Regions from separate parts of the Pseudomonas sp. MM227 genome, predicted to be linked through region 4. Evidence: predicted binding sites of a transcription regulator. Region 4 holds the regulator's gene; each other region holds the start of a gene.
The links. Region 4 encodes FliA, which starts transcription of late flagellar genes. Its sites were predicted from a motif close to CTAAAGTTTNNNNNNNNNNNGCCGNTAA; they were not measured.

Region 1: a site for FliA is predicted at 3,844-3,871, ahead of ONG87_RS08450 (methyl-accepting chemotaxis protein). Genes of this name have one in related genera too.
Region 2: a site for FliA is predicted at 3,989-4,016, ahead of ONG87_RS08510 (methyl-accepting chemotaxis protein). Genes of this name have one in related genera too.
Region 3: a site for FliA is predicted at 4,843-4,870, ahead of ONG87_RS00595 (methyl-accepting chemotaxis protein). Genes of this name have one in related genera too.

The regions. Positions count from the first base shown of each region.
Region 1 is NZ_OX352319.1:1,838,989-1,846,086, forward strand. It holds gene ONG87_RS08430 (LysR family transcriptional regulator) at 1-811, opposite strand, end outside; gene ONG87_RS08435 (cupin domain-containing protein) at 983-1,408, shown strand; gene ONG87_RS08440 (diguanylate cyclase) at 1,592-2,653, shown strand; gene ONG87_RS08445 (LLM class oxidoreductase) at 2,674-3,642, opposite strand; gene ONG87_RS08450 (methyl-accepting chemotaxis protein) at 3,999-6,023, shown strand; gene ONG87_RS08455 (FMN-dependent NADH-azoreductase) at 6,104-6,727, opposite strand; gene ONG87_RS08460 (DUF2252 domain-containing protein) at 6,795-7,098, opposite strand, start outside.
Region 2 is NZ_OX352319.1:1,850,318-1,857,415, forward strand. It holds gene ONG87_RS08490 (phosphoethanolamine transferase) at 1-1,517, shown strand, start outside; gene ONG87_RS08495 (response regulator transcription factor) at 1,566-2,249, shown strand; gene ONG87_RS08500 (dihydrodipicolinate synthase family protein) at 2,278-3,168, opposite strand; gene ONG87_RS08505 (LysE family translocator) at 3,278-3,913, shown strand; gene ONG87_RS08510 (methyl-accepting chemotaxis protein) at 4,054-5,679, shown strand; gene ONG87_RS08515 (TspO/MBR family protein) at 5,713-6,153, opposite strand; gene cynS (cyanase) at 6,439-6,906, shown strand; gene ONG87_RS08525 (nuclear transport factor 2 family protein) at 6,917-7,098, shown strand, end outside.
Region 3 is NZ_OX352319.1:140,175-147,272, reverse strand. It holds gene ONG87_RS00615 (response regulator) at 1-1,125, opposite strand, end outside; gene gabT (4-aminobutyrate--2-oxoglutarate transaminase) at 1,313-2,593, opposite strand; gene gabD (NADP-dependent succinate-semialdehyde dehydrogenase) at 2,718-4,160, opposite strand; tRNA gene ONG87_RS00600 (tRNA-Arg) at 4,469-4,545, shown strand; gene ONG87_RS00595 (methyl-accepting chemotaxis protein) at 4,938-6,842, shown strand; gene ONG87_RS00590 (LysE family translocator) at 7,064-7,098, shown strand, end outside.
Region 4 is NZ_OX352319.1:2,921,927-2,929,024, forward strand. It holds gene ONG87_RS13200 (chemotaxis response regulator protein-glutamate methylesterase) at 1-1,056, opposite strand, end outside; gene ONG87_RS13205 (chemotaxis protein CheA) at 1,073-3,241, opposite strand; gene ONG87_RS13210 (protein phosphatase CheZ) at 3,300-4,088, opposite strand; gene ONG87_RS13215 (chemotaxis response regulator CheY) at 4,108-4,482, opposite strand; gene fliA (RNA polymerase sigma factor FliA) at 4,696-5,442, opposite strand; gene fleN (flagellar synthesis regulator FleN) at 5,436-6,269, opposite strand; gene flhF (flagellar biosynthesis protein FlhF) at 6,388-7,098, opposite strand, start outside.

The DNA.
Region 1 (7,098 bases), 1.1 Mb from region 4:
CCGGGTGCCAGGGGCACCAGTCTTCGAGTACGACCTGCAGTTGCCCGCTGGCAATGTAGGGCGCAGCCATGTCGTCTGGAACGAAGCTCAAGCCGAACCCGTCCAGGGCGGCGTCGAGCAGTTGGTACGCGCCGTTGTAGATGACCTGTCCAGACACCCGCACGTTGAGGGTTTCATCGTCCTTTTCGAACTCCCACGCATACAGTCCGCCGTGAGTGGGCAGGCGCAGGTTGTTGCACAGATGGTTGGGCAGGCAGCGCGGTGTGACCGGGCGCTCGCGTCCGGCGAAGTAGGCCGGTGAACCCACCACGAGCATGCGCATGTCGGGACCGATGCGCGTGGCGATCATGCCATCGGCGACAGCCTCGCCCAGTCTCACGCCGGCGTCGAAGCCCTGGGCCGCGATGTCGACGAAGTTGTAGTCGCAACAGACTTCGATGGAGATGTCGGGGTACTTGGGCAGAAAGGTTTTCAGCACTGGGCGCAGAACCAGCTCCAGGGCATGGTCCACGGCATTGATGCGGATGTTGCCGGCGGGACGGTCGCGCAGTTCGCTGAGTGCCGCCAGCGCAACTTCGATATCGGCGAAACTGGGGCCAACCGTGCTGATCAATCGCTGGCCAGCCTCGGTGGGGGATACGCTGCGGGTCGTGCGCGTCAGCAGTCGCAAGCCCAGGCGCGCTTCCAGGGCTCGCACTGTGTGGCTGAGCGCAGACTGCGAAACGCCAAGCTTGCCGGCGGCCTTGGTAAAGCTGCGCTCCTTGGCAACCGCGAGGAAGGCAAGAAGATCGTTGGCATTGTCGCGAAGCATTCATGAGTCCAGTTCATTTATCCATGCTGATTATAGTGGCTAATCAGACGGACATCTAACGGGTAGATTGGAGTTCTTCGGCAAAGCACAGGAAGATTCTTGGTGAAATCACTCGCAGCCGCCGCGCTCTCATTGTCCTTGTTAACGTTTGAAAGCAAAGGAGCCCAGCCCATGAATGGCACTCACTCCCTCAATGTCACCGTAACGCCCGCAGGCTCGCAGCCGTCCGCGGTCGGGCCCGCCGAGTACTTTACCGGCAAGGTTCGGGTCGATGCCCCATTCAAAGGCACCGACGGCGCTCGCATCGGCGGCGCCACGGTCACTTTCGAGCCCGGCGCGCGTACCGCCTGGCACACCCATCCGCTGGGCCAGACGCTGATCGTCACCGCAGGCGCCGGCTACGTGCAGCAGGAGGGCCAGGCCCGCCTGCTGATTCGCCCCGGTGATACCGTGTGGATTCCTCCCCAGGTCAAACACTGGCACGGCGCGCGGCCCGATACTGGCATGAGCCATATCGCCATTGCCGAGGCACTGGACGGCAAGGTGGTGGATTGGCTGGAGCAGGTCAGCGATGCGGAGTACGGCCAGGCGCAGTGAGGCCAATGTCCAGCGTGCATTGGCAACAATCGCCCGTGCACCGAACGGCTGCTGACTGCAAACCCGACTTGCTATAAAATCGATGCCAAAGTGCCATGCCGTTCGACGCTCAGTCGACCACCGGACAGCGGCACGTCTTTGCTCTGACAGGGCACATCGATAGCAAAGGCGGGGAGCCTTGGTATGCCGCTCAGTCGCCAGGAGTTGGGGAGAAGTTTCGCGCGCCGTATCTACGGGCCGCGCTCGATAGGGTGCCTGCTCAGTGCGCTCTTCATCGGTGCAGTGTTGCTGGATCAGCCCGGCACGCCCACGTGGGTATGGGCAGCGATGTTGGCCAACCTCGTGGCCTGGCCAACCGGTGCGTACCTGCTCGCACGCAATGCCTCGGATCCCTTCGCTGCCGAACAGCGCAACCTCATGCTGGACGCCCTGTTCGCCGGCGGCTGGGCAGGGCTGATGGCGTTCAACCTGCTGCCGTCGGTGCTGCTGCTTGCCATGGTCGCCATGAACGCGATGGCCGCAGGCGGTTGGCGCCTGTTACGGGCCAGCGTTGCGCTGCAGGTTGTGGGTGTGCTTATGGCGCTGAGCCTGAATAGGTTCGAGTTGTCGATGGCGACCACGGCGCTGCAGCAACTGGCCTGTCTGCCGATGCTGATCATCTACCCGCTGATCGTGGCCCGCGCCAGCTACGGCGTTTCGGTGCAACTGGCAGTGCACAAGAAGGCCTTCAAGCTCATCAGTAAACTGGACGGCATGACCCGCCTGCTCCATCACGCTTCGTGGAGGGAAAAGCTGGACGAAATCTTTCCTCGCTGCAGGAGGGGCGAGGTGACGGCGATGCTGGCCTTGATAGACATCGATAACTTCAAGCGCATCAACGATGAGCACGGTCATCTGGTGGGCGATGCCATCATCGGCCGCCTGGCCAACCTGCTGCGTTCAGGGCTGGGGACCTCTGCAGTACCGGGACGCTACGGCGGCGACGAGTTCTGTTTGCTGCTGTTCGATGTCAGCGTCGCGGAAGCGACCCGGCAGTTGGACGATATTCGCCAACGATTCGCCGACTGGGCTGACCTGACCGTGCCCGTAGAAGTGACCCTGAGCATTGGCCTGGTGCCTTACTCCCATGAATATGCCAGCGAACGTGATTGGATAAAGGCCACGGACGAAGCACTGTACCGGGCCAAGCGCAGTGGCAAGAATCGGCTTTGTGTGCAGCCGTGGCCGGCCAGCGTTGAGGGCTGATGGCTGCTGCGGGGTCGTACCTACTCGGCCCCCACCGCAAACTCGGGAAGCACATACTCCTGCAGCTCCGCGATCACTTCCAGCGCCGGGCGACGTGTTGGCTTGAGGTTCAAGGCAACATGGTTGACGCCGGCATCGCGTTGGCGCGCGAAGAAGGCCTTGAGGGCATGACGGCCGCCGCGCAGCACTCGACCGGTCTGCAACGGTGCGTTGGCATCGGTATCCAGGTCGAACATCGCGCCATAGCCGAACGGTACGAAACCACGCGACGCGGTCACTTCACGCCAGTGCGGCACCACCTCCGACATACGCTGGGCATCGCCATGCCAGATCCAGGCGTCGACGTGTTCGCCCAGCCACTCCAGGCTCTGGCCGGCACGGCCAATGGCGATGATGGGGATGCGTGACGCCGCAGGCTTGGGCACCAGGTCGATGTCGCCGCGCAGATGGCCGAAGTGTTCGGTTTTCAAACGCGGGAAGGATACCGAGGTCAGGGTCTTGATCAAGGCCACCGCTTCGCGATAGCGCTCCACGCGCGTGGCGAAGTCGACCCCGAAGGCGGGGTACTCGGTGGGCCGGTCACCGGACGCCATGCCGGCCAGAAAACGGCCGCCCAACAGTTGGTCGGCGGTGGTGATCTGCTTGGCGGTGATGACCGGCTCGCGCAGGGGCGTGACGAACCCGGCCGTGCCGATTGCGATCCGTTGAGTGAGCGCGGCCAGCCAGCCGGCGTACACCAGCGGGTCCAGCACCTGGCCGGTGTCGCCGAACGACGGGTCGTAGAAGGGTACATCGCGCAGCCACAAGGCTGCAGCGTCACTGCGATCCAGGCTTTGCACGATCTCGGCCTGGTCCGACAGGCCTGGAAAGGGGCTGTCGGGGTAGCCACTGGCCGGGGAAATGAAACCAATGGTCAATTGACCCTGTTGGAAGGTGCGGCTGAACGCGTCGTGGCCAGCCAGATCGTGTAGAGGTTTTTCCGGATTCATAGTGCCTGCCCAAGATCCAAGAGATATCACCAGTTTAACGCCAGGGTGGATGCCTTTTTCGGACCTTTCGGATGGACTGTGATGAATTACTTTCCCCAATCTAGGGTGGAAATCGACCCAGGATGCAATGATGCCAGAAAGACATTACCCAGCCTAAAAAGTTCAAAACCTTTACATAAATAAAAATATGTACAACTTTTTGTAAAGTTATTGGGGTTTCTACCGATAGGGACGTTTGACCGCAGAATGATTGCGATCAGCCTCATGGGCCACGCAGAGCTCAGGCGTCCGAGAAATGGACCGTTCTCACCCCAAGACCCATTACGAACCTTCCCATTTCGGGCTGTGAGAACCTCATGAACATCCTTGCTCCTGCCGTAGCACTGGCCAACCGATTACGCTTTCCGACGAAGTTTGCGGTACTGGCAATCATCGTTCTGATCCCCCTGGCGCTGCTGGGCACCCGTTTCATCGTTCAAATCAACGAAAGCCTTGCGGTCATCCGTTCGGAGCAGGCAGGCCAGCGTTACCTGCTGGACGTCACGCCCATCCTGCGCTTGTCCATGATGCAGCGCGCCCTGAGCAATCGCCTGCTCAGCGGTGATTCGACTGCGCAAGCCGATGTACTGGCCAACCAGGCGAAGCTGGAGGATGCATTTTCGAAACTGGCCGCCACTGACCGCCAGTTCAACGAGCCGCTGGAAACCGGTGACCGCGTCCAGGATCTGCACGCAGCAGCCACGCGGTTGATGGCGCAGGCCAAGCCGGGCGCCGACCAGAGCGGCGTGTTCGACGCGTGGAACGACCAACTCACCGAGACGTTGAATTTTGTCTACTACGTGTCGGCCACGTCGGGGATGGTGCTGGATGAGGATTACGCATCGCTGTTCATGATCGACCAGAGCACCTTGCGCCTGCCCCGCCAGATCAACATCGTCGGGCAACTGCGTGGGCTCGCCAGCGGCCTGCGTGAAGGGCAGGTGTTGAGCCCGGCTACGCGCGGCGTGATCAAGTCGATGCTCAAGAACGAACTGCTGATCCACAAGGAACTGCAGCAAAGCCTGGCCTTGCTGCGTCGCCGTGAGCCTGCGCTCGCCGATCGGATCCAGGCACCCATCAGCAGCGCTTTCGCAAGCCTTGAGGGCTTCCGTGCGGACCTCGAGGCAGTGACGTCCTCTACCAGCGATACACTGGGCAACGTGCAGAACGTACCCGCCAAGGGCAATGCAGTGGTGGCTGAGTTGTACAAGGCCCAGGACACTTTGCAGGAGGAGTTGCTGAACCGGCTGGAGCATCGTGTCGAGGAAAAGAATGCTCAGCGCCAGTTCATCATTGGCATGTTCGCGCTCGTCGGCCTGCTGCTGGTCTACGTGTTCTGCGGCATCTACAGCGCCATGCGCCGTACCATTCAGGATGTCCTGTTGGCCACCCAGCTCATTGCCCAGGGCGACCTGAGCACGCGCGTCCAGGTCCGCGGCAAGGATGAAATGGCCGACGTGGGCAACAGCCTGAACCATATGGTGCAGGCCTTCAGTGGCTCGCTGGCTCAGGTCGAGCGCAGCTCGCAGTCGGTGTCCGATGCCGCCACGCGCATGGGTGTATCCATCGACCGCGCCAAACGCTCGATGAATACCCAGCAAAGCGAAACCGAGCAGGTGGCCACGGCCATCAACGAAATGACCACCAGCGTTGCCGACGTCGCGCAGAACACCGAAGGTGCCGCCCACGCCGCCGAACAGGCCAGCCAGTCGTCCCATGCCGGGCTGGCGCAGATGCACGAAACCAAGGTCACCATCGAGGCCCTGGCCGACGAAGTGGAGCGCAGCGCGCAGAAGGTCTCGGCGCTTGCCCAGCACAGCCAGCAGATCGGCGGGGTCATCGAAGTGATCCGCAACATTGCCGACCAGACCAACCTGCTGGCCTTGAACGCGGCCATCGAAGCCGCCCGCGCGGGTGAGCAGGGCCGCGGCTTCGCGGTGGTCGCCGACGAAGTGAGGACCCTGGCATCGCGTACGCAAAACTCCACCGAAGAGATCCGCCGGATCATTCAGGAACTGCAATTGGCTACCGCTGCTGCCGTCGAGCAGATGAAGGCTGGAAAGCAGCGCGCCCAGGAATGCCTGCAGTCCGCCGATGCGGCCTCGACCAGCCTGGATGCCATCAGCGATGGCGTCGAGCAGATCGTCGGCATGAACACCCAGATCGCCAGCGCGGCCGTTCAGCAGCACGCCGTGTCGGAGGACATCAACCGCAACGTGACCGAGATTCGCAATGGCAGCCTGGCGTTGATGGAAGGTATCGAAGACAACGCCGTGACTGCAGAAGAGCTATCACTGCTTGCAACCGAGCTGCGCACCGTGGTGGCGCGGTTCAAGCTATAGGAAGGCGCGCCGGGGAGCGCCGATCAGTGCCCAGGGGCAGATCGGCGCGCTGTGGTCTATCGGCGCTGACGGTCGCAGCGCTACAGGGATGCAGCCAGCTTGGTGGCCGCATCCAGAGCGGCATTAAAGCTGGCCTCGGCCGTTGCGGCATCGCCCAGCGTCGCTTCCGACTCCACCGTGTCGATGGCTGGAATGCCCACCATCCGTGCCCAGGTCCTGAGGAATGCAACCTGATGGTCGTAATCCTCGGTGGGATAGTCCTCGCCCAGCACCACCCCGCGGGTGGCTAGCACCACCACCTTCTTGCCCTTGAGCAGGCCGCACATGCCCTGTTCATCGAAATCGAACAGCACGCCGCGCTGTGACACCGAGTCGATCAGGTGCTTGAGACGGTAGGGCACACCGAAATTCCACATCGGCACACTGAAGACAATCACATCGGCGCGATGGAAGCGCTCGCCCAACGCGTGGATCTGTTTCCACACGGCTGCCTGTTCGGGAGTCATTTCCACGCCTTCGAGGTCGGCGTACTTGGCATTCAACGCAGGACCGTCGAAAGGCAGCAGATCGGTGGTCCACACATCCAGCACGTCGACGGTGGCGTCAGGCTGATGCGAAGCGACGGTTTCGAGGTAGCGTGCGGCCAGTTTCAGCGAGGCGGAACGCTCGCCACGCGGAGAGCTGGCAATGTGAAGAATATGCATACAGGGGTTTCCTATGTGGCGCAGCTGCGCGGGGTTTCGATTTAGTCCTGTGCGCGAGCGCCGATGTTCAATTCTGCAAAGCGTACCTTCGGCAGTGCTCCAGGTACCCTTGCTCATGACTGCCCACCAGATGAACCACGCTGGACCACAGCCAGGACGGCGCGTCCAGCGTGTTCGAGCGATTGGTCTGTAGCTCGCGCATCCAGTCAGCCCTGGTCGAAAGGTCCATCTGCCGTGCGTGAGCAGCACCCACGACCCTGGCCAGGTAACTCGCCGCGCGCATGGCTTCGGTTTCGCTCAACTGGTCGAGCTCAAGCTTCATGTCCTGGGGCAGCAGTTCACGAATGAAGAAGCCATGGTCGAGCATCCGC
Region 2 (7,098 bases), 1.1 Mb from region 4:
TCATGCTGTTGGGCGTGTTCAATATCGTCCTGACGATAGTGGCGTTTCCAATCATATTCAAACCGGTATTGACGGTGCTGTTTCTTACCAGTGCTAGTGTCACCTACTTCATGAGTCACTACGGTGTGCTCATGGACGTTGGCATGCTTCGCAATCTGGTGGAAACCAATATCACCGAAGTACAAGGCTTGTTGTCTCCGATGCTCTGGGTCTATGTTTTGCTGTTGGGCGTATTGCCGTCGGTGCTGTTGTGGAAAACGCCCATCGCCTACCGCAAAGTGCATCGCCAGTTGGTCAGCAAGGCACTGGTCGGCGCGGGCTCTGCGGCGGTCATTGCCGTGGTCGCGCTGGTGGACTATCAGGGGCTGTCGTCACTGTTGCGCAATCATCACGAGTTGCGCCTGATGGTGGTGCCGAGCAATTACATTGGTGCCTCGATCGCCTATGTACGCGAACAAGTGTCCACGGCACGACAGCCATTCCGGGCCATCGGCGAAGACGCCGTGCGAGCCGTCAACGTGGCCAGCAATGCGCCCAAGTCACTGACGGTACTGGTGGTAGGGGAAAGTGCGCGCGCCGAGAACTTCGGCATCCTGGGTTACGAGCGCGAGACCACGCCGCAACTTGCTCAGGAACAAGGGCTGGTGGCCTTTACCGACATGCACTCCTGCGGCACCGAAACGGCTGTCTCTGTGCCATGCATGTTCTCCAACATGGGCCGCAAGCAGTACAAGGCGGACATTGCGAAAAACCAGGAAGGCTTGCTGGACGTGCTCAAACGCGCGGGGCTGGATGTGGTGTGGTGGGACAACCAGTCTGGCTGCAAGGGGACGTGCGACCGGGTCACTTTTCTGGACGTCAGCCATGACAGAGATCCCGCATTGTGCGCGGACAACGAGTGCGGGGACGAAATTCTGCTGCAAGGTCTGCAGGCCTTCATTGACCATTTGAGCAAAGATACCGTTCTGGTATTGCACCAGATGGGCAGCCACGGGCCCGAATATTTCAAGCGTTACCCCAAGGCGTTCGAGAAATTCACGCCGGTGTGCAAGAGCAATGCGCTGGATGCGTGCAGCAGAGAGAGTATCGTCAACGGCTATGACAACACCTTGCTGTACACCGATCACGTGCTGGCTCGGCTCATCGATGTACTGCGCAGCAACCAGGATCATCTGGCCACCGCAATGATCTATCTGTCGGATCATGGCGAGTCGCTGGGCGAGTACAACCTGTTCCTGCATGGCACGCCTTACATGCTTGCCCCCGATCAGCAGAAACACGTGCCGCTGCTGGTATGGCTTTCCGAAAGTTATCAGCGCGCGCTCACGGTCGACAGCCGCTGTCTGCAGCAGACGCGTCATGAACCGCTGAGCCAGGACAATCTGTTTCACTCGGTGCTAGGCTTGCTGCATGTGCAGACCCGTGTCTACGACACCGGGTTGGATATGTTCGCCAGTTGCAGGGGGATCAACGGGCATGCGGCTGACGCGGCGAAACAACTGGCGGCCGGCCGCTGAGCGGGTGACCTTTTCCGTTGTTCCGCCTGACATCACAAAGAGGGTTCCATGCGCATACTGGTTATCGAAGATCACGCCGATATCCTCGCCAACATCTCCGAGTATTTCACGCTCAAGGGCTGTGAAGTTACCGGGGCGCTGGATGGCGTCACTGGGCTGCACCTGGCGATGACCGGCAACTTCGACGCCATCATTCTGGATGTGATGCTGCCCGGCATGGACGGCAATCGGGTCTGCCACAAGCTGCGCTCGGTCTCCAGGCAGAACACGCCCATCCTGATGCTCACTGCACGTGACGAATTGGAAGACCGCTTGACCGGCTTCAGCGTCGGTGCCGACGACTACATCATCAAGCCCTTCGCGTTGTCCGAACTGTTTGCTCGCGTGGAGACGGTGAGTCGACGATCGACAGGCGTTCGGAAGAACGTGCTCCAGGTCTATGACCTGACCTTCGACCTGGATTCGCTTGAGGTGAAGCGGGCGGGCAGGCTGCTCAAACTCAACCCCACCACCCTCGTGCTGCTGGAGCTGCTGATGCGCAAAAGCCCCGCGATAGTGAAGCGTCGCGAGTTCGAACTGGCACTGTGGGGCCAGGAAACGCACGACTCCGACAGCCTGCGAACGGGCATCTACATGTTGCGCAGAACCATCGACAAAACCTTCGATGTACCCCTGCTGCACACCGTGCACAGCATGGGCTACAAGCTTCAGGCGCCGATCGAACGGCACTGACCCCGGCCTAGGCCTCGCGGCTCCAGGCTCAGGCGAGTTCTAGCGCCTTCAGCATCTGCACCAGGCGCTCTTTGGACTGCCGGTCGAGCCCCTTTAGGGGAAGAGGCAGGCAATTGGCTGCTGCCTGGCCCATGATCTCGGCTGCGGCAGCGATGACCCGGACACTGCCATATTCACGGAACATTGCCCACAGCGGTTCAAGCCCTGCCGACAGTTCGACGGCGCGGCCCGAGTGTGCACCCTCCGTTGCCTCGATGAGCGCCAGCGCAGTTCGCGGAAACAGTCCGCCCAGCACGGAGTACCACAGCTCGCACCCTGCATTGAGGCCGGTCACTGCAAAGGCATCGCCACTGATGCCTATACTGACGTGGGCAGGGATGCTCGCCCGCAGGCGCGCCACCCGGGCCGAGGCTTGCGCTGGATCCAGGTTCATGCCGGGGATCTTGATCGAGGCGACATTCGGCAGAGCTGCAATGCGCCCGTGCAGCTCGTCCGTGAACTCGAAGTGCGTGGTGCCGGGGTTGTCGTAGACCACCAACGGCACCGAAACGTGGTGGGCGAGGGTTTCGTAGAACTCGAATACTTCATCGGCACCAAGCTTCTGGTAACTCACCGGTGGCAGCAACAGCGCGCAGGCCCCAGCGGCCTGCGCATCATCCGCCAGCAGCAGCACATCTCGCGTGGCGACCGAGCCGATCCCGACGATAACGGGCACCTCACCGGCCACGCTGACGGCAAGCCGCGTCGCGAGGCGTCGTTCTTCCCGGTTCAGGTACGCGTAGCTTCCCGTCGAGCCCAGAACGCCGATGGAATCGACCTTTGCCGACGACAGGTTTTCAATCAACCCGGCGAAGGCCGTTTCGTCGACGACACCGTCACGCAGCGGGGTCAAAGGGAATGCGCTCAAACCTGTGAACATGAAAGAACTCCTCATTTTCGGACGGAATACGTGGGTTTGCATCGGCGACCGGCGTTGCTATAGGGTACCTGAGTACATTGCCAGCGACGCAACAGAGTGGGGCCCCTTCATGTCGTTCGATATTCACCATCTGCTTCTGGTGTTCGTCACCTACATTGTCGGCGCAGCCAGCCCGGGGCCCAGCAACATGCGAATCATGAGCGTCGCGATGCACCAAGGCAGACGCCCCGCGTTGGTGCTGGCCGCAGGCGTCATCAGTGGTTCGTTCTTCTGGGGTTCAATGGCTGCTACGGGTGTCTCGGCAGTGCTCGTGCAATACGCCGGCGCGCTGTTCATTCTGAAGATGGCAGGCGGCGCCTATCTGCTTTTTCTGGCCAGCAAGGCCTGCCGTTCCGCGCTGACGTCCAATCAACGCTTTGCCGATGAGTTGGCATCTTCACCGAAGGCATCCTGGCCAAGTCTGTATCGTCGGGGCTTGCTGATGCACCTTACCAATCCGAAAGCCCTGCTGAGCTGGATCGCTACGATGACCCTGGGCTTGGGCCCAGGCGCGACGAGCTCGACCGTGGCGATCATCCTGGCGGGTTGCGCCATACTTAGCGTGACCATTTTTGGCGGTTATGCACTGGTCTTCTCTACGGCCCCAATGGTGCGTGCCTATGGAAAGGCGCGCCGTTGGATCGAGGGCACCTTGGCGATGGTCTTTGCCGCAGCCGGCTTGAAACTCCTGTTCGCCAGGCCGTGATCCGCTGCAGGCCCTGATCGCGCTCGTTTCGCTATCGTCGTGAGCCATATCCGATAGCTGCCGACCTGCCCCATGCTCAAGATTCCTGCCGGCGGGCCGATGATGGTTGTCATCAACCCCCGATCGCAATGGAATCCTGCATGATCATCCGACGCCTCAATCTCGCCCCTCGGGCGATCGCTTTCTTCTCGGCCGTAGTCGCGGTCGTGATCCTTCTGGGCAGTATCTCCATCGTTCAGATGAACAAGCTCTACCAGGCCGAGCAGGACGTGGAAACCAACTGGATGCTCGGCATTCGCGATGCGGGTCAGATGAACAGCGGACTGCTCAGGTTGCGGCTCGAAAGCATGCGCGGTGCCACCACCACCGATGCCGCGCTTCGTGAACAGACGATTGCTGCGTTTCCGGGCTATCGCCGTACTTTTCAGGAAACCATCAAGCACTACGAGAGCACCGTTGCGAGCGACGATGACCGTAAACTTTACGAATCCATACGCTCAGATGCGGCAACGTATGACCAAGTGCTGGGTCAGCTGGAACCTATGCTGCGTGCTGCCGACACCACTGCGGCAACTGCCTTGATCAACACGGCCATTCGTCCGTTGACCAATGCCCTCGAAGGCAAGGTCAACCAGCTCATGGCGCTGAACGACCGCGGTGCCACGGATGCCGGCGATGCGGCGCTGGCGACGTTCGAGTCGGGACGCAACTGGGTCATCGGGCTGATGGCTGCGGCCGTGCTGGCTACCATCCTGCTCGCTGCGCTATTGATCCGCAGCATCACCCAGCCGATCAAGGAGGCCGTGCAGATTGCCCAGCGCATCGCGCGCAAGGACCTGACCGAAACGATCGTCGTGGTCGGGCAGGACGAGGCCGCCAGCATGCTCACCGCGTTGGCCCAGATGCAGGCCAACCTGCGCCAGACCATCGCGCACATTTCCGACAGTTCCAGCCAGTTGGCTGCCGCCTCGGAAGAGATGAGCGCCGTGACCGAGGAATCCAGCCGCGGTCTGACGCGCCAGAACGACGAGGTCAATCAGGCTGCCAGCGCCGTCACCCAGATGAGCTCGGCCGTCGATGAGGTGGCACGCAATGCGGCAGAGGCCGCCGACGCGTCGGCAACCACCCAGTCCCTGGCCAGGGATGGGCTGGGCAAGGTCGAGCAGACCCTCACCGCCATTCAGGCACTGGCCACCAACGTGGGCAGCACCAGCACCCAGGTCAAGCAGCTGTCGTCACGGGCGCGGGAGATCAATACGGTGGTCGAGGTGATTCGCGCCATCGCCGAACAGACCAACCTGCTGGCATTGAACGCGGCCATCGAAGCGGCCCGCGCCGGAGAGCAGGGTCGAGGCTTTGCCGTGGTGGCGGATGAAGTGCGCGCCCTGGCTCACCGCACGCAGCAGTCGACCCAGGAAATCGAAAAGATGATCGGCTCCATGCAGACCGATTCGGTGCAGGCTGTGCAAGCCATGGAGCAGAGTCAGCAGATGGCCAGCGATTCGTCGGCCGTGGCGCAGCACGCCAGCGCATCGCTCAGTCAGATATCGGCATCGATCAACCTCATCAGCGAACGCAATACCGTAATCGCCACCGCAGCCGAGGAGCAGGCACAGGTGGCACGGGAAATCGATCGCAACATCACCAGCATCCGCGACCTTTCGATCCAGAGCGCAGCCGGCGCCACGCAAACGGCCACCGCCAGCGGAGAAGTGTCGAGGCTGGCGGTCGGGCTGACCGCATTGGTCGGGGCGTTCGCGATCTGACCGTGGCCGAGTGGGAGCGGCGAAACCGTAGCGTCAGCGATTGTTGCGCAGAATCGAGAAGTTCAGCGCCGCGGCCACGCAGAGCCAGGCCAGGTAGGGGAACAGGATCAGCCCGGTGATGACGTCCAGGCGCATTGCCAGGGCAACCATGGCGGCGGTCACCAGCCACAAGATCACGATGATCACCATCCCGGCGAGCAGGCGATGGGCGCCGAAGAATACCGGCGTCCACAGGGTATTCAGGGCGATCTGCGCGGCCCACAGCGCCAGTACCGTCTCGCTGCCCGGCAGTTGGGTCAGCCGATAGCCCGCCCACGCCAGCAGCAGGTAGATGACCGTCCAGGCCACGGGAAACGCCCAGTTGGGCGGGGTGAAACGCGGCTTGACCAGCGAGGCGTACCATTCGCCGGGCTTGAAGATGACACCGGTGCTGGCTGCGGCGGCGCAGGCCAGCAGAAAGATGAAGAAAACCATGATGAGTCCTTGTGCAGGGGCAGGGGGGCGCTGCAATAGCGAGATGTGCTATCAAGCTGACGCCTGAACCACGGAAAAGTTTGCGCGAGCGTGCAGCGCGTTCAGCCTTCCTCCCGCTGTCCTGCCTGGCCAACCGCAGCGCTCAGGTGACCAATGGGACGTAGCGGCACCAATCGAATCCCAGCTGAAATTGTGCAAGGCAGCCCTGATCATTGTGGTAGGTTTCGATGATTCCCTGCTGCCAAGCTGTTCAATCGACCCTGCGCTTCAGTCCGGAGAATCACCATGTCCCAGAGCAACGTTTCCAAGGCACCACGACAGACCCTGACCGAACAAGTCCTGCAGGCCAAGGCCACGCACAATCTGACCTGGGCGGCGCTGTCCGAAGGGACCGGCCTGAGTACGGTGTATGTGACGGCCGCACTGCTGGGCCAACACCCGCTGCCGCAGGCGGTTGCCGAAGTGGTGGCCGAGCGTCTGGGCCTCGACGCGCAAGCGGTCGTTCAGTTGCAGACCATACCGTTGCGCGGCAACGCCGAAGACGTGTCCAACGACCCGACCATCTATCGCTTTCACGAAATGGTCCAGGTCTACGGCACTACCTTGAAGGCTCTGGTGCATGAGCAATTCGGCGACGGCATCATCAGTGCGATCAACTTCAAACTCGACATCAAGAAAGTCGAAGATCCCGAAGGCGGATCGCGTGCTGTGATCACCCTGGACGGCAAGTTCCTGCCCTACAAGCCTTTCTAGGATCCTCGCCATGAACCAGGAAAACCGCCCACCGTTGCCACCTTTCACCGTCGAAACCGCCATTCGGAAAGTGCGTGGTGCCGAAGATGGCTGGAACACCCGGGACGCCGCCAAAGTGGCGCTGGCCTATACCCACGACACCTACTGGCGCAACCGCAGCGAGTTCATCGAAGGTCGAGCCCAGGCCCAGGC
Region 3 (7,098 bases), 1.8 Mb from region 4:
GTCTTCGTCGGCGCCCAGCGATGCCATCTGCGCTGCAATATTCACGATCAGTTTTTCCCTTGTGTACACCCCGCCGCCCAACTGGTAGGCCGCGGCGATCATCTCGCGCAGCTCGAGCGGCAATCGCCAGCGTCGGCGCAATTCCGAGCCATAAGGCGCACCAAACGTTCGTAGCGCGTAAGTCAGCTTCGTGTGGTCGAGCTCACCGCCTGCCAGACGCCATTCCTGCAAAACGCGCAGCAGCGCCAGATCGCCCAGGCAGTGCAACACGCCTGCGCAATAGCAGCGCCACTCGTCCACATTCTGTTGATGGGCAATGTTGCGAGCGAATTCGGCTGTGTGGGTCGAGCGGTTCCAGCAGATTTCGGCTTGTTCGAGCAGCAGCGGGTCACTCAGGTAGGCACTGGGCCGGGTGGTCATGCCCAGCAGCAGATTCATGCTCTGCGTAGGGCCCAGCGCTTGCAAGGCCTGCATCAGCGTCAACACCGGCGCCGCGCCCTGTTTCGCCGCACTGTTAGCGGCGCTCACCAGCACCCCGGTGACTTGCGGGTCGCTGCGCACGTTGGCTTCCAGCACCTTTAGGTTCAAGCCTTGTGGCCCTAGCGCCCGCTGTACCGCCGCCTGCACGTCGCACAGCAGCGGCCCACCGTCGCAGTCCAGGCGGCGACGCGTCAGATACTGTTCCAAAGTGGTACCGGCAGCGATCTGCGGAATCCGGCAAACCACCACCTCTGCGGAGCCAGACAACAGCGTCTGCAGGCGCGCCTTCAAACTGGTCATATTCAAGGGTTTGGTCAGATAGGCCGTCGGCGCTAGGGGCAGCACTTCGCGCACGCTCGCGCTGTCGCTGCGCTCGCTCAACAAGATGAACGGCAAGGCCGACAGACGAGGGCTCTTGCGCACTCCGCGCAGCAAGTCCAGACCGCTGATGCCCAGCAACTCGCGCGCTGCAATCACCAAGTCCGGTGGCTCGCGCAGATGCTCCAGCGCCTCAGGTCCCGTGGCGCACGCCTGCAGGCGCGCATCGCAACGTACATCGAGCAGCATCTGCGACAACAGATCACGCATCCAAGGGTCGGATTCGGCGATCAACACACGAGGAGGCATGCTGGTAGCGGTATTCATAGGCGCACTCCATGGGCCAGGGATGACAGCATGACTCTCGATGGTGAGTATGAACGGTACTGCAAAAAAACGGATTCAGCAGAGGGTTTTAGCGCATGACGCGCCTGGCTGCAAACGAGGTGCAAACTAAAACCACCCCATAAAAAACCCGCCGAAGCGGGTTTTTCCTACCAAGCATTCACATCACTCACGCCAGCTCAGCGAAGCACTCTTCGATGATGGCCAAGCCTTGGTCCAACAGCTCGTCAGGCGCAGTCAGTGGAACCAGGATGCGCAGGACGTTTCCGTAAGTACCGCACGACAGCAGAATCAAACCCTTGTCGCGCGCCTTGGCAACGACCTGGGCCACTGCTGCGGCGTTCGGCTTGTGGGTGTCGCCGCCTTCGAATAGCTCGATGGCAATCATCGCGCCCAGTGCGCGCACATCACCAATCACCGGGTACTTGGCCTGGATGGCGCGCAGGCCCGCCACCAAGTGCTCGCCGACTGCCTTGCTGCGATCGAGCAGGTTCTCTTCCTCGAACACTTCCATCACGGCCAGTGCTGCCGCGCAGGCGATAGGGCTGCCCGCGTAGGTGCCGCCCAGGCCGCCTGGAGCGATGGCGTCCATGTACTCGGCTTTGCCGCATACCCCGGCCAGAGGGAAACCGCCAGCAATGGACTTGGCGAAGGTGGTCAGGTCGGGTGCGACACCCATCTGCTCCATGGCGAAGAACGTACCGGTACGGCCTGCGCCGGTCTGCACTTCATCGGCGATCAGCAGGATGCCGTGCTGGTCGCACAGGGCGCGCAGACGCTGCATGAAGGCTTTCGGCGCGACATAGAAACCGCCCTCACCCTGCACCGGCTCGAGAATGATCGCTGCGATGTCACGCGGTTCAGCGTCGTTCTTGAAGATGCGCTCGATGCTGGCGATCGAATCGTCGACGCTGACGCCGTGCAGTTCGCAAGGGTACAGCGCGCGGAACACACCGCCGGGCATCAGGCCCATGCCAGCCGAGTACGGCACGACCTTGCCGGTCAGGCCCAGTGTCATCATGGTACGGCCGTGGTAGGCGCCGGTGAAGGCGATCACCCCGGCACGGCCAGTGGCAGCGCGGGCGATCTTGATGGCGTTTTCGACCGCTTCGGAGCCAGTGGTGACCAGCAAGGTCTTCTTGTCGAAATCGCCGGGTACCTTGGCGTTGATCTTCTCGCAGACTTCAACGTAGGGCTCGTAAGCCAGCACCTGGAAGCAGGTGTGGGTCAGCTTGTGCAATTGCGCTTGCACAGCAGCGATCACCTTCGGATGAACGTGACCGGTGTTGAGCACCGCGATGCCGCCGGCAAAGTCGATGAATTCGCGACCTTCGACGTCGGTAACCGTGGCGTTCTGCGCCGACTCGGCAAAGATCGGATGAATCTGGCCCACACCGCGTGGCACGGCAGCCTGGCGGCGTTGCATCAGGGATTCGTTGGTCTTGCTCATGACATTCCTCATTCGCCGCTCATCGGTCGGCGTGATTCAAGGATAAAGCGGCCGGTAAGTACCGCAGCAGCATACGATGATCGACTGCTGCGGCCGCCGGCCGCCAAGGGTTCTGCGCGGTGGGTTACACCGAAATGCAGAGGTATTTTATTTCCAGGTAATCTTCGATGCCGTACTTGGAGCCTTCGCGGCCCAGGCCCGAGGCCTTGATGCCGCCGAACGGCGCCACTTCGTTGCTGATCAGGCCGGTGTTGATACCGACCATGCCGTATTCCAGCGCCTCGGCAACACGGAACACGCGGCTCATGTCGCGGGCATAGAAGTACGACGCCAGGCCGAACTCGGTGTCGTTGGACATGGCAATCACTTCGGCCTCGTCCTGGAAGCGGAACAGTGGCGCCAGCGGGCCAAAGGTTTCTTCCTTGGCCACGGCGGCATCCTTGGAGACGTTGACCAGCACGGTCGGCTCGAAGAAGTTGCCCTGCAGCGCATTGCCACCGGTGAGTACGGTTGCGCCCTTGCTGACCGCGTCGGCGATGTGTTCCTTGACCTTGGCCACGGCCTTGTCGTCGATCAGTGGCCCGGTAGTGGTGCCTTCTTCCAGACCGTTGCCGATCTTGAGCTTGCTCACTGCAACCTTCAGCTTCTCGGCGAACGCGTCGTAAACGCCGTCCTGCACATAGATACGGTTGGCGCAGACGCAGGTCTGGCCGTTGTTGCGGTACTTGGAAATGATCGCGCCTTCGACCGCCTTGTCCAGGTCGGCATCGTCGAACACGATGAAAGGAGCGTTACCACCCAACTCTAGCGAGACTTTCTTGATGTCCTTGGCGCACTCGGCCATCAACTGGCGACCGATCTCGGTCGAGCCAGTGAAGCTCAGCTTGCGCACGATCGGGTTGCTGGTCAGCTCACTGCCGATGTCGCCAGCGCTGCCGGTCACGACGCTGAACACACCCTTGGGAATGCCTGCGCGTTCGGCCAGCTCAGCCAGCGCCAATGCCGAGAACGGCGTCTGCGAGGCAGGCTTGAGCACCATGGTGCAGCCTGCGGCCAGCGCCGGGCCCGCTTTGCGGGTGATCATCGCGGCCGGGAAGTTCCACGGGGTGATGGCGGCGGTCACGCCGATTGGCTGCTTGATCACGATCAGACGCTTGTCCGGCTGGTGGCCGGGAATGGTGTCGCCGTAGACGCGCTTGGCCTCTTCGGCAAACCACTCGATGAACGAAGCGGCATAGACGATCTCGCCTTTGGATTCGGCCAATGGCTTGCCCTGCTCCAGGGTCATCAGACGGGCGAGGTCATCCTGGTTTTCGATCATCAGTTCGAACCAGCGGCGCAGCTTGTTCGAGCGCTCCTTCGCGGTCAACGCACGCCAGGCGGGCAGTGCCTTGTCGGCAGCCTCGATGGCGCGGCGGGTTTCGGCGGCGCCCATTTTCGGCACGGTGCCGAGAATTTCGTTGGTAGCAGGGTTGCTGACCTTGATGGCCTGCCCACTGTCGGCGCCCAGCCACGCACCATCTATATAGGCTTGCTGGCGGAACAACGAGGTATCTTTGAGCTGCATGTCGGCTTCCTTGATGGCGCCGTACGTGACGGCACGAATGGAGGGATGAAAAGGCGCCCGGGCTGAGGTGAAATACCGCATGGATGAACGCATGCGCATCAGCAACCAGACAAGAGCGTTTGAAATCTCAAACGAATCCTAGGATCTATGGCGGTAAAGGACAATAGCCGTTCGAAAAAAAGAACGACAAGCCTTGCAAGCCTGGGTATGCCCGGCTTGCGCGAGTGTCACCGTAGCAGATTACAAACGATGTGCCGGTTATCGCAATGGACGACCACCCCCGACATGGGTATCATGGCGCCCGCGTCGCACCAGTAGCTCAGCTGGATAGAGTACTGCCCTCCGAAGGCAGGGGTCATGGGTTCGAATCCCGTCTGGTGCACCATCTTCTCCTTTTCGTCCAGCACGTCCTTGTGCTGCACGATCTCAGCTTGATCGCTTCAACCCCTCGCACCCTTTCAAATCATTTTCGCATCCAAAAATGGCGCACGCACGTCGGGTACAAACGTCAGTGTTCGTGTCTATGGCGTCAGGCCCACCCCAACGTGACGCTGTTGCTGCCATTCTGCGAACGAGCAGTAGCTTCCTGGCGCTTCGACCCGATACATTTAATATTAAAAAAATTGAACTTTTTATGCTTCAAGCAGCATGTAAGAAAACCTCATTTTCGTGAAAATCTTCGCTAAAGATTCCCTCTGCGCTGCCGATTGGATGAACGCAGCACTGGCATGGAGGAGCCGACCGAAGAAACTAAAACAGCGATTTCGAGAGGCTCACATGTTGAAAAGTGCTTTAACCAACTTAACGGTCAGATCGAAGTTAATACTTGGCTTCACACTAGTTATCATACTTACCGTATTGATCGCCTTGACGGGCTGGAGAGGCATCGCCTCCATGAGTGAGCGCAGCGAGCGCATCACGGACATTGCCAAGCTCAGCACACTGACGCGAGACATGCGCATAGCACGGCTGGTCTATGGCCAGACCTCTGACGACGCCAATGCCACGACTTGGCTGAAAGCCTACGAAAATCTCGATAACCATCTCGCCTACCTCAACAGCGTATTGAATTCCGAGCTTAATATTCCTCACGTGAAAGCGGCCATGGCGGCCATGAAGGAATACAAGGATCATTACAACAGCATCATTGCTGCCACCCACACGCGTGAAGCCAGCAGAGATGTCTTCGGCACTGCGGCCGACACCGCAGACGCCAAGTTGCGACAGCTGAATGGGCGGGCCAATTCTATGGATGGCGACGCCGCGCAACGCGATGCAGTGCTCCGGGCAATCATGCTGTTTCAAAAGATGCGCTTCGATGTTCGTGGGTACACCTACACCCTTAAACCCGAGGCTCAACAGCTGGCCGTCGCCTCGATTGCCGCAGCCTCCGACTACATGAAAAACCTGACAAGTTCCGGCCTGGATACCTCCGCTGTCGCCAGCCTGGTGGACTCGATGAACGCCTATGGATCCGCCATCAATGGATTCTCGTCTTCGCAAGCCACCATCAACCAGGGCCAGGCTGGGATCTCGAAGAACATCGAAGTCCTGCTCGGTTCGGCCAACCAACTGGCGCAGAACCAGGTCGACCTGCGCCTTGCAGACGTCAATCAGGCCAACCGGATGTTGATTTTGTGGCTCACCGCAGCACTCGTCATGAGTGCACTGGCGGCGTGGATCATCACTCGCCTAATAGTCGTACCACTGCGCGAGACACTGCAGTTGGCTGACCGTGTGGCCCGCGGTGATCTGACCCACAATGAGCCGAGCACGCGCAAGGACGAAATCGGCATGCTGCAGACCAGCATGTACCAGATGACCTTGAACCTGCGCCAGTTGATAGGCGGCTTGCGTGATGGCGTCACTCAGATCGCAGGCGCGGCCGAACAGCTCTCAGCCGTCACCGAGCAAACCAGCGCCGGGGTCAATAGCCAGCGCAGTGAAACCGATCAGGTAGCGACTGCCATGAATCAAATGGCAGCGACCGTTCAGGAAGTGGCGAAAAATGCAGAGCAGGCTTCGGATGCGGCAGTTAGCGCTTCCAAGGAAGTGCGCGAAGGCGATGCCGTGGTGTCCAAGGCCGTGCTTCAAATCGAAACGCTTGCGGCTGAAGTCGGTCGATCCAAAGTGGCCATGGATGAGTTGAAACAAGAGAGCAACAAGATCGGTGGCGTGCTCGACGTGATCAAGGCGGTTGCCGAGCAGACCAACTTGCTGGCACTCAACGCCGCCATCGAAGCCGCCCGCGCGGGCGAGGCCGGACGTGGGTTTGCCGTGGTCGCCGATGAAGTCCGAAGTCTCGCCCAACGTACTCAGACTTCCACCGAAGAAATTGCCACCCTGATCGACGGCCTGCACAGCCGAACTGCACAAGTAGCCACCACCCTCGAAAACAGCCGCCTGCTGACCGATGACAGCGTGGCGCTGACTCGTGATGCAGGCACTTCGATAGGCAACATCAGCCGCTCCATTGCAACCATCGAATCAATGAACCAGCAGATAGCCGCCTCTGCCGAAGAGCAGAGCGCAGTGGCTGAAGAAATCAACCGCAGCGTGATCAATGTCCGGGATATCTCCGAGCAGACAGCGTCGGCGAGTGAAGAAACCGCATCGTCCAGTGTTGAACTTGCGCGACTGGGTGTGCATTTGCAGGGGCTGATGAGTAAGTTCGTGCTTTAACTAAGTCAGCAGCAAGGACCGCGGACTCAATATCAAAGCCTCAAGTGAAAGCTCGGGGCTTTTTTATGGGTGGCAAATAACGAGTCAGGTCAAGAACTGGTGGACCATTTTCTATTTTTTCGGCAACTTTATAGAGAACGTCGACTACTTTGACTACCTATAAGCCAATGCGAGCGGCTTGGCCGGCTCATTCGTTCCAATCACTGTCAATGGAAAGCCCCATGGACCTCACCACCCTCCTGCTTTTCATCCCCGC
Region 4 (7,098 bases):
CTTGACGATGGCCATGGGCATGCCGTAGATCACGCAGCTTGCTTCGTCCTGGGCCCAGATGTGACTGCCGCCCTGCTTGAGCAGGCGCGCGCCCTCTCGACCGTCGGCGCCCATGCCGGTAAGCACTACCGCCAGGACCTTGTCGCCGTAGGACTTGGCCGCCGAACCAAACGTGATGTCCACGCAGGGTTTGTAGTTCAGGCGCTCGTCACCGGGCAGAATCTTCACCGCGCCGCGGCCGTCGATCATCATCTGCTTGCCGCCGGGCGCCAGCAATGCCAGCCCGGGACGCAGCACGTCGCCGTCCTCGGCTTCCTTGACGCTGATCCGGCACAGCTTGTCGAGGCGCTCGGCGAACGCGCGAGTGAAGGCGGCCGGCATGTGCTGGACGAGCACGATCGGCGTTGGAAAATGTGCCGGCAGCTGGGTCAGCACGCGCTGAAGCGCCACCGGCCCTCCGGTGGAAGTGCCGATGGCCACCAGTTTGTAAGGCTTGCGCCGCGGCGTCGCACTGCTGGCGGTCGGCGCCGGCGCCCGCACCGGCGTCACCGGTGCGGGCGTACGCGTCGGCACGGGCCGCGACGGTGTCAAGGCGGCTGGAGAGGCCGCGGCCGCGAGCGCCGGAGCGGGCGTGGCCATGTGCGCACCCAGCCGGCGGTTGCTGCGCGAGAGTGTGTGGATCTTCTCGCAGAGCATCTGCTTGACCTTCTCGGGGTTGCGAGAAATGTCTTCGAAATTCTTCGGCAGGTAATCCACCGCCCCCGCGTCGAGGGCGTCGAGGGTTACCCGCGCGCCCTCGTGGGTGAGGGAGGAAAACATCAGGACCGGGGTGGGACAGCGCTGCATGATATGACGCACGGCAGTGATGCCGTCCATCATCGGCATCTCGTAGTCCATGGTGATCACATCGGGTTTGAGCGCCAGGGCCTGATCGATCGCTTCGCGGCCATTGGTAGCGGTCCCGACCACCTGGATGGTGGGGTCCGACGAAAGAATTTCCGAGACGCGGCGGCGGAAAAAACCGGAATCATCCACCACCAGGACCTTGACTGCCATAAACACTCCACTACGATCAGATACGCCGTGCGGCGTAGCGCTTGAGCATGCTCGGTACATCGAGGATCAAGGCGATTCGGCCGTCACCGGTGATGGTCGCGCCGGACATGCCGGGCGTGCCCTGCAGCATCTTGCCCAGCGGCTTGATCACCACTTCTTCCTGCCCGACCAGTTGGTCGACCACGAAACCGATGCGTTGGGTGCCGACCGACAGGATGACCACGTGGCCCTCGCCCTGCTCCTCGTGGGCCGCCGACTTGACCAGCCAGCGCTTGAGGTAGAACAACGGCAGCGCCTTGTCGCGCACGATGACCACTTCCTGGCCATCGACGACGTTGGTGCGCGAGAGGTCCAGGTGGAAGATCTCGTTGACGTTGACCAGCGGGAAGGCGAACGCCTGGTTGCCCAGCATCACCATCAGCGTCGGCATGATTGCCAGGGTCAGCGGCACCTTGATGACGATCTTCGAGCCCTGGTCCTTGGCCGAGTAGATGTTGATCGAGCCGTTCAGCTGGCTGATCTTGGTCTTGACCACGTCCATGCCGACGCCGCGGCCCGACACGTCGGAAATTTCCGTCTTGGTGGAAAAGCCCGGCGCGAAAATCAGGTTGTAGCAGTCGGACTCGCTGAGGCGGTCGGCGGCGTCGCGGTCCATCAGGCCCTTTTCCACGGCCTTGGCGCGCAGGACCGCAGGGTCCATGCCCTTGCCGTCATCGCTGATCGACAAGAGGATATGGTCGCCTTCCTGCTCCGCCGACAACACCACGCGCCCACCGCGCGCCTTGCCGTTGCGTTCGCGCTCTTCCGGCGTCTCGATGCCGTGGTCGACGGCGTTGCGCACCAAGTGCACCAACGGGTCGGCCAGGGCCTCGACCAGATTCTTGTCCAGGTCGGTTTCTTCACCGACCAGTTCCAGGTTGATTTCCTTCTTCAACTGCCGGGCCAGGTCGCGGACCAGCCGCGGGAAACGCCCGAAGACCTTCTTGATCGGCTGCATGCGCGTCTTCATGACGGCCGTCTGCAGGTCGGCCGTCACCACGTCGAGGTTCGAGACTGCCTTGGACATGGCTTCGTCGCTGCTGTTGGCGCCCAGGCGCACCAGGCGGTTACGCACCAGCACCAGCTCGCCGACCATGTTCATGATTTCGTCCAGGCGCGCGGTATCGACGCGTACGGTCGTCTCGGCTTCGCTGGCAACCGGTTTCTCGGCCACCGGTGCACGTGCAGGGGCTGCCTCGACCTTGCGCGGTGCCGCCACCGGCGCGGGCGCGGCCGGAGCCGGCTGCGTCTCGGGCAGGCTGGCGACATCGCTGAACTTGCCCTTGCCATGCAGTTGGTCGAGCAGTGATTCGAACTCGTCGTCGGTGATCTGGTCGCTCGTGGGAGCCTGCGCCTGGGCAGGCGGTGGCGTGACCGCATCGGCAGTGAACGTACCCTTGCCATGCAACTGGTCGAGCAGCGCCTCGAACTCGTCGTCGGTGATCTCGTCGCCAGACGCACCCACGGCAGCCTGCGTCGAAGCGGCTGGCGATGCCGCAGCCGGCGCCAGCGCATCGACCGCGAACTGACCCTTGCCGTGCAGCTGGTCGAGCAGCGACTCGAATTCGTCGTCGGTGATATCGTCGCTGGCCGCGCCGTGCTGTGCAGCAGCGGACGCGGTGGGCGCGGCGGCCTGCGCTTTGGCCGCGCTCAAGGAATCGAGCAATTGCTCGAACTCGCTGTCGGTGATGTCTTCGCCCGGCGTCGAGGCTGGCGCCGCAACGGGCACCGCCACGGACGGCGCAACGACCGCCGCAGCCGGTTCGGCCAGGCGCGCCAGGGCATCGAGCAACTGGGGGCTGGCCGGCGTGACCGGAGAGCGTTCACGCACCTCGGTGAACATGCCGTTGACCGCGTCCAGCGCTTCGAGAACGACATCCATTAGTTCGGCGTCGACCCGGCGCTCACCTTTGCGCAAGATGTCGAAGACGTTCTCGGCGATATGGCAGCACTCCACCAGCTCGTTGAGCTGGAGGAAGCCGGCGCCGCCTTTTACAGTGTGAAAACCGCGAAAAATTGCATTGAGCAAGTCGGCATCATCGGGACGGCTTTCCAGCTCGACCAGTTGTTCGGACAGTTGCTCGAGAATTTCGCCGGCCTCTACCAGGAAATCCTGAAGGATTTCTTCGTCGGCGCCGAAGCTCATGTGGATGCTCCCTGGAATACGTGATTAACGGTCAACACAGTCAGGCGCAGGCGATGGCCTAGAAGCCCAGACTGGACAGCAGATCGTCGACATCGTCCTGACCGGATACGACGTCTTCACGTTTATCGGCATGGATCTGCGGACCTTCACCCTTGGCGGGATGTTTTTCTTGATCTTTTTCGGCGCGGAGCTGTTCGTGATCATGCTGGATGCCGGCGAAGCGATCGACCTGGCTGGCCATCAGGACCAGTTTGAGCAGGTTGCTCTCCACTTCGGTGACCAGCGCGGTGACACGCTTGATGACCTGGCCGGTGAGGTCCTGATAATCCTGGGCCAGCACGATGTCGTTGAGGTGGCTGGCGACTTCGCGATTGCCCTGCTCGCTGCGGGTCAGGAAGCTGTCGACCCGGCGCGCCAGTTCGCGGAACTCGTCGGCGGCCACTTCGCGGCGCATGAAGCGCTGCCAGTCGGCGCTCAAGGCACTGGCTTCGGCACTCAGCGTATTGAGCACCGGGGTGCTCTGCTCGACCAGATCCATGGTGCGGTTGGCCGCGTTTTCGGTCAGGCGTACCACATACGACAGACGTTCGGTCGCATCGGTGATCTGCGAAACCTCTTCGGCCTGGGGGATGTTCGGATCGATCTGGAAACTGACGATTGCGCTGTGCAGCTCGCGCGTAAGCTTGCCCACTTCCTGATACAGGCCGCGATCGCGGGTCTGGTTCAGTTCGTGGATCAATTGCACCGCGTCGCCGAAACGGCCTTTTTCAAGGCTGTCGACCAGCTCCACTGCGTGTTTTTTCAGGGTCGACTCGAAGTCCCCCAACGTGCTTTGTTTGTGGTCCATTGCGCCCCCATTGCAGACTTCAGCTATTGACGCGCTCGAAAATCTTTTCGATTTTTTCTTTCAGCACTTGCGCAGTGAAAGGCTTGACCACATACCCGTTGACCCCGGCCTGGGCGGCTTCGATGATCTGCTCGCGCTTGGCCTCGGCGGTGACCATCAGCACCGGGAGGTGCTTGAGGCGATCGTCGGCGCGCACCTGGCGCAGCAGGTCGATGCCGGACATGCCAGGCATGTTCCAGTCGGTGACGAGAAAATCGAAGTTGCCGCTGTGCAACATCGGCAAGGCGGTGTTGCCATCATCGGCCTCGGCGGTGTTGGTGAAGCCCAGGTCACGCAGCAGGTTCTTGATGATGCGCCGCATCGTCGAGAAATCGTCGACGATGAGGATTTTCATGTTCTTGTCCAATTAGACCTCCAGCAGTCTTGAACACGCCCAGCCCCTGGACGTGCATAACAATCGAATTCGCCTGAGCCACTTGCCGCTGCAGATCGCCTACACGCGCTACGCCTGCAGGCCTCTTCGCGGGCAGAGCCCGCTCCCACAGTCTCGGCCTTTGTGGGAGCGGGCTCTGCCCGCGACAAAGCCCGCACCGGTCTTGCCGTTCCTTCAGCGTGCCCGCCATTCCCCCAGGCGCCCGCGAAGTCGCGCCGCGCACTGGCTGTGCAACTGGCTTACCCGCGACTCGCTGACACCCAGTACCTCGCCGATTTCCTTGAGGTTCAGCTCTTCGTCGTAATACAACGACAGGACCAGCTTCTCGCGCTCGGGCAGGTTGGCGATGGCCTCGGCCAGCGCGCCTTGAAAGCGTTCGTCCTCGAGATCCCGCGAGGGCTCCAGCGAACCGCTGGCGCCGTCTTCGTGCAGGCCCTCGTGCTCACCGTCCTGCAGCAGATCGTCGAAGCTGAACAAGCGGCTGCCCAAGGTATCGTTCAGGATCCCGTAGTAATCATCCAGACTCAGACTAAGTTCGGCAGCGATCTCGTGATCTTTAGCGTCGCGACCGGTTTTCGACTCGATTCGGCGAATGGCATCACTGACCATGCGGGTATTGCGGTGCACCGAACGCGGCGCCCAGTCGCCCTTGCGCACTTCGTCGAGCATGGCGCCGCGGATACGAATACCGGCGTAGGTCTCGAAACTGGCCCCCTTGCTCGAGTCGTACTTGGTCGAGACCTCCAGCAGACCGATCATGCCGGCCTGGATCAGGTCTTCCACCTGCACGCTGGCTGGCAGACGCGCCAGCAGGTGATAGGCGATACGCTTGACCAGCGGCGCGTATTGCTCGATCAGCTGATGCTGCTGCGAGTCGCGCGACGCCTTGCTGTACATACGGTATCCGCTGGCACTCATGATACGGGCCCTGCGCTGGTTTGCTGGACCAGGCGTTCGACGAAGAACTCCAGGTGGCCACGGGGGTTGGCCGGCAAAGGCCAGGTGTCTACTTTCTGCGCGATCGCCTTGAAGGCCAGCGAGCATTTGGAACGGGGGAACGCCTCGTACACGGCGCGCTGCTTCTGCACGGCCTTGCGCACCGACTCATCGTAGGGCACGGCGCCGACGTACTGCAGGGCAACGTCGAGGAAGCGATCGGTCACCTTGGTCAACTTGGCGAACAGATTGCGCCCTTCCTGGGGGCTCTGCGCCATGTTGGCCAGGACCCGGAAGCGGTTCATGCCGTAATCGCGGTTGAGCAGCTTGATCAAGGCGTAGGCATCGGTGATCGAGGTGGGCTCGTCGCATACCACCAGCAGGACTTCCTGGGCGGCGCGGACAAAGCTCACTACCGATTCGCCGATACCGGCGGCGGTGTCGATGATCAGTACGTCGAGGTTGTCGCCCACATCGCTGAAGGCCTGGATCAGGCCGGCATGCTGGGCCGGGCTCAACTGCACCATGCTCTGGGTACCCGAGGCTGCCGGCACGACACGGATGCCGCCGGGGCCCTGCAACATCACGTCGCGTAGTTCGCAGCGACCTTCGATCACATCGGCCAGGGTGCGCTTGGGGGTCAGGCCCAACAACACGTCGACGTTGGCCAGGCCAAGGTCGGCGTCCAGCAACATGACCCGGCGGCCGAGCTCGGCCAACGCCAGGGACAAGTTCACTGACACATTAGTCTTGCCGACGCCACCTTTGCCGCCGGTCACCGCGATCACCTGTACGGGATGCATGCTGCCCATGTTCGTTCTTTACCTTGTCTAGACCGAGGCCACACGAGTGGCTGCCAGTTCGATTGCTCGAGTGTTTCCTGGCAACCCTACGATGCAGGAAGAGTGTGCTTGCATAACGTTCTTCACCTCAGCCAACTCGCTTGTCGGGGCTGTGGTAGAGACCCGCGAACATATCGGCCATGGCCTCTTCGCTGGGCTCTTCTTGCATTTGCACGCTCACTGCGCGGCTGACCAACTGGTGCCGGCGCGGCAAATGCAAGTCATCGGGAATGCGCGGCCCATCGGTAAGATAGGCAATCGGCAGTTCCTGACTGATGGCCAGGCTCAGCACTTCGCCGAGACAGGCCGTTTCATCCAGTTTGGTCAGGATGCACCCGGCCAGACCGCAACGCTTGTAGCTATGGTACGCCGCGCTGAGCACCTGCTTCTGGCTGGTAGTAGCCAGCACGAGGTAATTGCGCGCATTGATCCCGCGTCCGGCCAGGCTTTCGAGCTGCATGCGCAGGGCCGGATCGCTGGCTTGCAGGCCAGCGGTGTCGATCAATACCACGCGCTTGCGCAGCAGGGGTTCCAGGGCTTGTACCAATGACTGGCCCGGATCGACCTGAGTCACCGATACATTGAGAATGCGGCCCAGGGTCTTGAGTTGTTCCTGGGCACCGATGCGAAAGCTGTCCATGCTCACCAGCGCCACGCTCTGGGAACCGTACTTGAGCACATAACGGGCCGCCAGCTTGGCCAGAGTGGTGGTCTTGCCCATGCCAGCCGGGCCGACCATGGCGATCACGCCACCTTCTTCGAGCGGTTCCACTTCCGGTGTACGGATCATACGCGCCAA